DNA from 3 places in the Reinekea thalattae genome. Region 2 is predicted to be linked to each of the others. Evidence: predicted binding sites of a transcription regulator. Region 2 holds the regulator's gene; each other region holds the start of a gene.

Region 1 (3,221 bases), 490 kb from region 2:
ACCTTATCGGTTGAAATATACCAGCTTGTCACAAATTAGAATGACAATACGCGACCATATAGGCATCTCTTTAGGTGCTATTTTGGTTGTGTTGTTTCTATGCCGATTTATAGACTAGGAGAGTGGTCATGTTAGATAACGATGATTATTGGGGAATGAAAGCCGATACCTACTGTATGTTACTTCACCTGAGTCAATTAACCAGTCTGCTGCTGCCAGGATTAGGCTTTGTTCTGCCAGTTATTATGTGGGCCACTAATAAAGAGAAAAGTACTAAAATCGATAAGCACGGCAAGGCTGCGACCAATTGGATTTTAAGTCTGATTATTTATTATTTGATTTGCAGTGTATTGATTATTACCCCAGTAGGCGCACTGGGTATTTTAGTTTTAGCGCTGTTTAATCTGTTGTTCGTGATCGTCGCTGGCCAACGTGCTTATCAAGCTCAACCGTGGGTTTACCCTCTAAGCATTCCATTTCTAAAGTAGTGCCGTTGAGGCTAAGTCTCAATGCTGCGAAACGTTAGGCTAATTCTGGCAGGTACTGGTTTTTTTGTTTTAGGTACGCAGTGCAGCCAATAGCGTTGTGTTTCTGCCTTCATGATTAATAGGCTGCCAGGCTCTAATTGTTGTTGTACGGTTTGTTTGCTGGTCTTGTGCTTCAATGAAAATTTGCGCTCACCACCAAGGCTTATCGTCGCAATAGCGGCATTAGGTTTGAGCTCTGGTTCGGCGTCGCTGTGCCAAGACATGCCTTCATCACCGTTGTGGTAGAGGTTCAATAAGCACGAGTTGAATCGTTCATTGCAGGCTTGTTCGGTAATTGTTTTTAAATCTTGCAGACAATCCAGCCAAGGCAGAGCAGTTTTTGTTCGCCCTGAATAGCTGTATTGAAAAGCTTCATCGCCATACCAAGCTACCTTTCGTTTGGTGGTAATCGTTTTGCCAAATAAAACCACTTCGTCAGACTGCCATGCGACCTCTTTAAGCAGCTGTTTTAAATAATGCTCGGCGTTAGCTTGCGGCAATACTCTCGGTACATAATGAACAATGCCATCAACGGGGAGCAGGTTTCGGTATTGGTTATCCAGTTGTTCTATCAGGTCCATAAGCCAGCCGAAGAGCAGTTAGGTCGAAGCGACAATATCGGTTTTGAAGCCGAATGTCAGTCGGGTATCTAGTTCTAGTTATCGGCAGCATTAAATAACATAGATCGGAAGCGAGCTGGCTGATAGTAAAAAGGGCGCTAGAGATAATAAGAATACAGCAGAAACAAAAAAGGCCACCCATATTGGGTGGCCTTTTTTGTTTGGAATATGGCGGAGAGTGAGGGATTCGAACCCCCGGTACACTTTCGTGTACGTCTGATTTCAAGTCAGGTGCATTCAGCCGGACTCTGCCAACTCTCCGTGATTGGGGCGCATAATACCGACCTCAGCGTTGCTGTCAACAAAAAAATATCGCTAAGCTGCTGAAAAGTAACAAAAAGTTTATTTTTGATGACATTTTAACCAAGCACTGCACGAAGCGCTGTTTAGCTGGCCAATAAATTTACTGTTGACGTATATCAACGCGACTGGGGTTAGTTCTCGCATGAGAATGATTTTTATTTATGATCTATCCAACTAAAGTAGGAGGTCAGTTATGCAGCTCAGTCAATTAAAGATCGGTCAATCGGGTGTTTTATCCGGGTTCAGCAAGTCTGACGCGGCGAAGCAGTCACGCTATTTATCGCTAGGATTAATTCCAGGTTCTAACGTAAAAATTATTCATGTCGCGCCAGCAGGTTGTCCTTGGCAGATAAAAATCGGTACCACCTTTTTAAGTGTTCGCCGAACTGATGCAGACAATATTTTGTTGGAGGCAAGCTAATGAATAGACAAAACATAAAACGTGCTGCACTGATCGGTAATCCGAACTGCGGCAAGACGACATTGTTTAATGGCCTCACTGGAACGCATCAGCGTGTCGGTAATTGGCCGGGAGTGACCGTCGATAAAAAAACAGGGCTATTTAAATTAGCTGACGGTTCTCAAATCGAATTGGTTGACCTCCCTGGGATTTATTCTTTAGAACAAGAGCATTCAGGTATTGATGAGCAAATAGCACATACTTTTTTAAAGAATGAATCCATAGATTTTATTATTAATATTGTCGACGCCAGCTGTTTAGACCGCCAGCTATTGTTAACGCATCAGTTACGAGAATTCCAAGTACCTATGCTTGTGGTTGTTAACATGCTTGATGTCGCCGCATCGCAACAGGTTAAGGTCGATCTTGATACTCTCAGCAAACAGCTGGGTCTGCCTGTAGTAGGTATTGTTGCTGCTCAATCAACGGCTGTTGAAGCTGTTAAGGCGTGCCTGCAAGAGGCTTTGGTAGCAGAACAGGTCGAAATTATAAAGGGTGACGATTTAGAAAAAATACAACAGCGCTTAGCGGTTGTTGCTCAATGGGTGTCGGCCAGTGTGTCGCAAGCAGAGCAGACGGTGAGTGTCACTGAGCGCATCGACCGGTTAGTGTTGAATCGCTTTTTGAGTGTGCCGATTTTTTTATTGGTGATGTATTTACTGTTCACCTTTGCCATTAATGTCGGTGCCGTCTTTATTGATTTTTTCGATATTTTTCTTGGCGCTTGGTTGGTCGATGGCGTGCATCAGTTATTTGCTAGCTTGCACCTGCCTGATTGGAGTGCGGTGATTGTCGCCGATGGCCTAGGTGGCGGTGTTCAGTTAGTTGGGACATTTATTCCTGTGGTCGGCTTTTTATATTTGGGTTTATCCCTGTTGGAAGGGTCAGGCTATATTGCCCGAGCGGCCTTTGTTGTTGATCGCATGATGCAAGCCATCGGTTTGCCAGGTAAAGCCTTTGTCCCGCTTATTGTTGGCTTTGGTTGTAATGTGCCATCGGTGATGGCGACACGAACGTTAGATCGACAGTCTGATCGTTTGGTTACCATGGCAATGGCACCCTTTATGTCGTGTGGCGCTCGCTTACCGGTGTATGCATTATTCGCCGCAGCTTTTTTTGGTACTCACAGCCAAAACGTCGTATTTGGGCTGTACCTAATGGGCATTGCTATGGCTATTGCTACCGGTTGGGTTTTTCGTAAAGCGCTCTATAAGGGAGACCTTTCAAGCTCTGTTATGGAAATGCCGGTTTATCATTTGCCTGCAGCGAAAAATATTTTAATGAACACCTGGCACCGACTAAAAGGCTTTG
Region 2 (3,221 bases):
CCCGAATCGACGAGCTGCTGAATAAGCAACTGCCAGCAGGCGTCAGCGATGACTATCAGGGCAAGCCGCTGTAATTCGGCTAGGCAAGTAAAATCCGTTTACTGAACAGGGTAAGCATGTTAAAAAGCGGCCCCTATATAAGGTATAGAGCAAGCGCTATCGCTTTTTACTGAACTGACTTTCATTAACTGAACTGGCTTTGATTATCCAAACTAACTTCATGACCGAATTTAATACCGCTAAAGACAAATTGGAATACAACAAACTGCATAAGCGGTTAAGACGCGAAACAGGCCGAGCCATTGCCGATTTTAATATGATCGAGCAAGGCGATAAGGTCATGGTTTGCCTATCTGGCGGTAAAGACTCGTTCACCATGCTCGACATCCTGTTGAATTTGCAAAAGAGCGCTCCTGTAGACTTTGAATTGGTCGCGGTGAACCTAGATCAAAAGCAACCCGGCTTTCCTGAGCATATTTTGCCTGAGTATTTGAAGTCAGTTGGCGTGCCTTTCCATATTTTAGAGCGCGACACCTACAGTATCGTGCAAGAAACAGTGCCTGAAGGTAAAACTACCTGTGGTATCTGTTCGCGACTACGGCGCAGTACAATCTACGCGTTTGCAGACCAAATAGGCGCAAATAAAGTCGCTCTGGGGCATCATCGTGACGACATTATTGAAACACTGTTTTTGAATATGTTTCATGGCGGTAAGCTCAAGGCGATGCCGCCTAAGCTACTCAGCGACAGCGGTACGAATGTGCTGATACGTCCTTTGGCTTATTGCAAAGAAAGCGATATCGAGCGCTACGCGCAGATTCGTGACTTCCCGATTATTCCGTGTAACCTTTGCGGCTCGCAAGAAAACCTGCAACGACAAAATATCAAAGCCATGTGCCGTGATTGGGACAAGCAATTTCCAGGTAGAATTGATAACATCTTCCGTTCGATGGCCAATATATCGCCTTCGCAATTGGCCGACCAAGAGCTGTATAATTTTAAATCCCTCACCGCCAGCAACATCCCTCTGGCACCTCAATCGACGGATAGCCCCTACGCTCCGATGAGTACAACCAAGGTCAATACTTGGGAACCAAACATCAGCGAGTAAAAATGATAATATAAGTGAGATACATCAATAGATATCTTGTAGTATGATTGATAGATATCAAGACTTAAATTGGAGTCGTTATATGGCACTGTCAACCGCCTGCAAGAACTGTAGCCTGCACCCTTTATGCCTACCGCTGTCTTTGACCGCTGATGATATGGACCTATTGGATGCCATTATCAAACGGGGCCGGCCGATGCAAAAGGGTGAGCATCTGTTTTATCAGGGTGATGAGTTTAAGTCGATCTTCGCAGTCCGTACCGGTACGATTAAAACTTACACATTGACCAACGACGGCGAAGAACAGATCACGGGCTTCCATTTAGCCAGCGAACTGGTTGGACTCGAAAGCTTCGACATGGTGACCTATCCAGCCTCTGCAAAGGTATTAGAAACAACTAACGTCTGTGAAATTCCTGTTGATCGATTAGATGACCTTGCAGGCAAAATGCCCGAACTGCGCCGCCAACTCATGCGCCTGATGGGTAAAGAGCTGCGCGAAGAACAGCAAATGATGCTGTTGCTGAGCAAAAAAAGCGCAGAAGAGCGTATTGCGTCATTCTTAATCAATCTAGCGGCTCGCTTTAAGCATCGCGGTTTTTCAGGCACCTCGTTCCGCCTTACGATGTCGCGTGCTGACATTGCCAACTATTTAGGCTTGGCAGTCGAAACCGTTAGCCGAGTCTTCACTCGCTTTCAGAAGCAGGGCTTACTGGAGCACACTGGCAGCGCTAAAGACATCGTCATTAGTGACTTTGAAGGACTGACGGCTATTGCATCACTCGCCGAATGCGAACGCGTTGAACTGGGCATCGACTAGCCTTAAATACACATAAGGCAGTACTCTGCACGTCCCTCTCATATAACAAAAAGCCGCACTGTTCAGACGCTGCGGCTTTTTAGTTTTAGATCATTAAGCGTTTATCGACCCGCTTGACGTTCAAGCTGATATTGCCGAATCAGCCAACCTGCAATGGTGGTGGTTGGTGGGTACTTCGGTAGAGAGTGAATATTGAACCAAGCTGCATCAACGATCTCCTGTACCTCTGGCACGATCTGGCCGGACGCATATTCGGCGGTATAACCCAACATCAACTGATTCGGAAACGGCCAAGCCTGGCTATTTTGATAACGAATCTGAGCAACTTCAACGCCCAACTCCTCTCGCACTTCACGAATCACCGCCTGCTCTGCAGATTCTCCAGCCTCAATAAAGCCAGCAACAGCGCCATACATACCGGCTCCTCGATGACGCCGGCCTTGCGCCAACAAAACCTCATCACCACGCGTAATCAGTACGATAACGCAAGGCGAAATACGCGGATAAAAACGAACACCACAGGGCTCGCAACTGGTCGCTGGTTCACCCACGATACGCTGGGTAGCTTGGCCACACTGACCGCAAAACCGATGTTGATTAGCCCAATCCAATAAGCTTCTGGCTCTCGCACACAGTGAAAAGGCCGTCTCACTGATGACGGCAATGTCTCGTAAGGTGGCAAGCTGCCCATCAAGCTGCCCTTGAGTTAAGCTTGCTGTGAAATAACCCTTTCCATCCAACAGCGCGACAAACTCAATAGCATCAAGCTCAACATCAACCAATTGAGAGTAACGCCAAGCAATATCTTGCCCCGAAACCAGCAACTGAGTGCCCTGCCAAACAATGACTTTACTGTCAGCGCCTAACGCAGGCGCTTGCTTTGGAAAATCGATTTGATGCTGATCTAATTCATAAAGCATGATGAATCACTTACTTATGCTGTGAATGATGTTACTGGCTTAAGGAATCACTTAACCTTCTTCAAGCAGATCTCGATAAAGAACTTCGTTATCGACCTCTTCAAGGCTGATACGACCCAACGCGCCAGAGCGTAGATCCTTTAAGACAATTTCACTGACCTTATGCCAATCAACCTCACGACCTCGAATGCAGGCACGCTGCCGTGCGATCTGTTCCATACAGGCCATTGAGCTATCAGCGAGAGTTTCGATCTTATAACGAGTTTTGAGTGCTTCTGGATAACGCTGGGCGAGATAGTCGACCGCGAACAACGCTATATCTTCATATTCGACAGCGGTGTCACGAATCGCACCACTGGCAGCTAACCGA
Region 3 (3,221 bases), on a different contig from region 2:
TGGCTAAATAGCGCTTCGAGTTGATATCGACGACGCCCAATAGCCTCGGTCAACTGATTGAGTCGAGCTGGGTCTATCATGTCTTTGGGCGTGAGCTCGGTGTCGAAGCAGTCGACATCAAACAGAACGATTAGCTTTAAGCCAAGACTGTTTAGCAATGCCAAATCGCTGACTAAAGCTTCTAGGCGTTCGTCAGTCAGCGCATGGTCCCGAATCCAAACAACGGAAGTTTTGCCTCGGTAAGCGTGAATATAGGGGGCACTGTTTCGAAAATGACTGACAAAATCCATGGCCGAAGGACATCTCCACTGAGCGGTTGAAAGAACAGCAGTTTAACGGCAATTTTAACAATCAGCCAGCGCTATAATGGCTCGCTTACTGTGTCGAGCGAGGATGTTCAGCCTGTAACAGCAGGCGCTAGTTAGCAACGAATGACTTACATGACTTTTGAAAAGTGTTGGCTCATTTTTGCATCGTAGTAAGCATCCAACGACAGCAGAATGGGTCTGAGCAATAGGCGACCTAAAGGCTCTACGATGATGGATGAGCCATCGATACGCACCAATTGATCTTGCTCCAGTGCAACAAACTTCTGCCATGCGTTGGCAAAATAGTGCTGAGCGTCGATCTGAAAGCGTTCAGACAACTCGTGCAAACAAAGCCGCCCTTGGCAGGCGAGTTGTAAAATTGCCCATTGACGAATTTTATCGTCACGGCTTAAAAATAAACCGCGCTTAACCGCTAACTGCATATTGTTTAGCATGGCTTCGTAAGTGTCTAGTTGATGATGATTTTGCAAATAAGCGCCGTCGATTTGGCTAATGCCAGATACACCAAGCGCCAGCATGTCGATTTCAGCCTGGGTTGAATAGCCCTGAAAATTACGTTGTAAGGTACCCTGCGCGAGAGCTTTGCTAAGATCATCGTCGGGCTTGGCGAAGTGGTCCATGCCTATGTAGATATATCCGGCTTGCTGCAAACGCTCAATGCTGTCCTGCATGATGCGTAGCTTCTCGTCAGCATCGGGTAGGTCTGAGGCATTGATTCGCCGCTGTGGTTTAAACCGTTCTGGTAAGTGTGCGTAGTTATAAAGACTGATGCGATCAGGTTGCAGCGCTAAGGTTTTTTGCCAAGTACTTAAAAAACTCTCGCTGCTTTGATGTGGCAAGCCACAAATCATATCGACACTAATGGAGTCAAAGTTTAATTCTCGGACATCGTTGAATTTTTGTTCAACCAGTTCAAACGGCTGTACTCGATTAATCGCTACCTGAGTGCGATGATCAAAGTCTTGAATACCAAAGCTGACCCGATTAAAGCCGCGCTTTTTTAATAGCACGAGCATCTCTTTGCTGGTTTCTCGAGGATCTAACTCGATGGAAAATTCACCTTGGTGAATACTTGGCTGCCAATCAAAATAAATGCTGATCATGTCCAGCAGGCGATTCATTTGAGACAACGACAAAAAGGTTGGCGTGCCTCCGCCTAAGTGCAGTTGGCTTATTGGTCGGTGACCAAAGTTGCGCGCATGCAACACCATCTCACGTTCTAACATATCGATATAGTGATCAGGTCGTTGGCGATCTTTGCTGGCGATTTTATTACAACCACAGTAGAAGCAAAGATGTTCACAAAAGGGGATGTGAATATAAAGAGACAGAGGTCCCTGTTTATTACGCTGCTGATCTAAATGGTTTTGTACTTCAATGTTTTGTAATGGCGAAAATTGAAGCGCCGTCGGATAAGACGTATAACGAGGAGCATTGATGTCGTATTTGCGAATGAGAGCGTCATTCCAAGGAACATACCAGTCGGTCGCGTGAGTCATAGGTTGCACTCATAAAAAATTTGGCTGGAAGGTAACGGAATCGAGGCGATTGAGTGATGACTTGAATCAACAGACTGAAAAAGGAAAAAACAGTCTGAAGCGCATTGATGTTGTCGATTTTAGACAACACCAATGCTTGTATATCTAAGTATGGCGGGGCTTTCGAGGCGGTGTTAATTACTCAGTTGAAAAAATTCACGCGAGCCGTATACGACCATAGTCTTACCTGCAACGGAGATTAAACCCTGTTCTTCTAGGTTCTTTAAGACTCGGCCAACCATTTCACGAGAGCAGCCAACAATACGACCAATCTCTTGTCGAGTGATTTTAATTTGCATGCCATCTGGGTGTGTCATCGCGTCAGGCTGTTTGCATAGATCTAATAAAGTGCGAGCTACGCGGCCGGTCACATCTAAAAATGCTAAGTCGCCAACTTTGCGCGTGGTGTTGCGTAATCGAGACGCCATTTGTTCACCAATAAAGTAGAGCATCTTGGTGTCATTCTGGGTGATTTCGCGAAACTTAGAATAGGAAATTTCAGCCACTTCACATTCGGTTCTTGTTTTAACCCAAGCCGAACGAGAATTAATGGAATCAAACAAACCGATTTCACCGAAGAAGTCACCAGGATTTAAGTAGGCCATAATCATTTCCCGGCCTTCATCTTCTTCGATAATAACTGACACAGTACCTTTGGTTATGTAGTAGAGCGAATCACTTTGATCGCCAGCATAAATTAGCGTTGTTTTTGCAGGGTACCGTCTACGGTGGCATTGAGATAAAAAATAATCGAGGTGCTTATGTTCTATTGAGTGGTTAACCATTATTTACTAATTCCGATAGTGCAGTTAAATCGCCAATAAGAAGAATATTACTTGCTATAGGCAACGCTAATTGTCGTATTACTTAACTTATCTTGCGCATACTGTAGCGAATTGGGGCTACAGCTTGTCGTTTAGGGTACAAACTAAACGGTTTTACACACATTTAAAATGAATATAACTCCATTTTAGTCGCTTTTGTTCGATTCTGTTGAGCTTTTAACATTAATTGTTAAAAAATTGCTGTCCACTTTGGTGTTGCATTCCGTTAAAGTAATATCGGTTAATAGAATCAATACATTAGAGGTATATGCAAGGTGAAGGCAACAATAGAATGGCACAGTGACAAGGCGTTTAGTTACCAATCCAATAGTGGCTTTAAAGGTTTTGTTGATGGCGCAGCAAAGGATTCGGCCGATGCTAAGGGGCCAAGCCCAATGGAATTGATATTAGTTGGCTTAGGAGGCTGTACCTCTTACGACGTGGTCAGCATTTTACAAAAAGCCCGCCAGCAGGTGGTTGATTGTAAAACTCAACTGCAAGCAGAGCGTGCCGATACTGTTCCCGCTGTC

What was found. The regulator FNR, encoded in region 2, switches genes on or off when oxygen is low (the NO sensors DNR and NnrR bind a similar motif). The targets are predictions, from matches to a motif close to TTGATNTANATCAA.
Region 1: the regulator FNR is predicted to act here: its motif matches at 1,557-1,570, upstream of FME95_RS03455 (FeoA family protein).
Region 3: the regulator FNR is predicted to act here: its motif matches at 1,885-1,898, upstream of hemN (oxygen-independent coproporphyrinogen III oxidase).

What each region holds. Positions count from the first base shown of each region.
Region 1 covers NZ_VKAD01000001.1:742,850-746,070, reverse strand. The annotation lists gene FME95_RS03475 (DUF4870 domain-containing protein) at 129-488, shown strand; gene FME95_RS03470 (alpha-ketoglutarate-dependent dioxygenase AlkB family protein) at 500-1,108, opposite strand; tRNA gene FME95_RS03465 (tRNA-Ser) at 1,317-1,408, opposite strand; gene FME95_RS03455 (FeoA family protein) at 1,644-1,871, shown strand; gene feoB (ferrous iron transport protein B) at 1,871-3,221, shown strand, end outside.
Region 2 covers NZ_VKAD01000001.1:1,233,870-1,237,090, forward strand. The annotation lists gene FME95_RS05680 (gamma-glutamylcyclotransferase family protein) at 1-74, shown strand, start outside; gene ttcA (tRNA 2-thiocytidine(32) synthetase TtcA) at 221-1,111, shown strand; gene fnr (fumarate/nitrate reduction transcriptional regulator Fnr) at 1,194-1,931, shown strand; gene nudC (NAD(+) diphosphatase) at 2,033-2,851, opposite strand; gene ylqF (ribosome biogenesis GTPase YlqF) at 2,903-3,221, opposite strand, start outside.
Region 3 covers NZ_VKAD01000002.1:179,367-182,587, forward strand. The annotation lists gene argA (amino-acid N-acetyltransferase) at 1-290, opposite strand, end outside; gene hemN (oxygen-independent coproporphyrinogen III oxidase) at 437-1,828, opposite strand; gene crp (cAMP-activated global transcriptional regulator CRP) at 2,002-2,652, opposite strand; gene FME95_RS11160 (OsmC family protein) at 2,967-3,221, shown strand, end outside.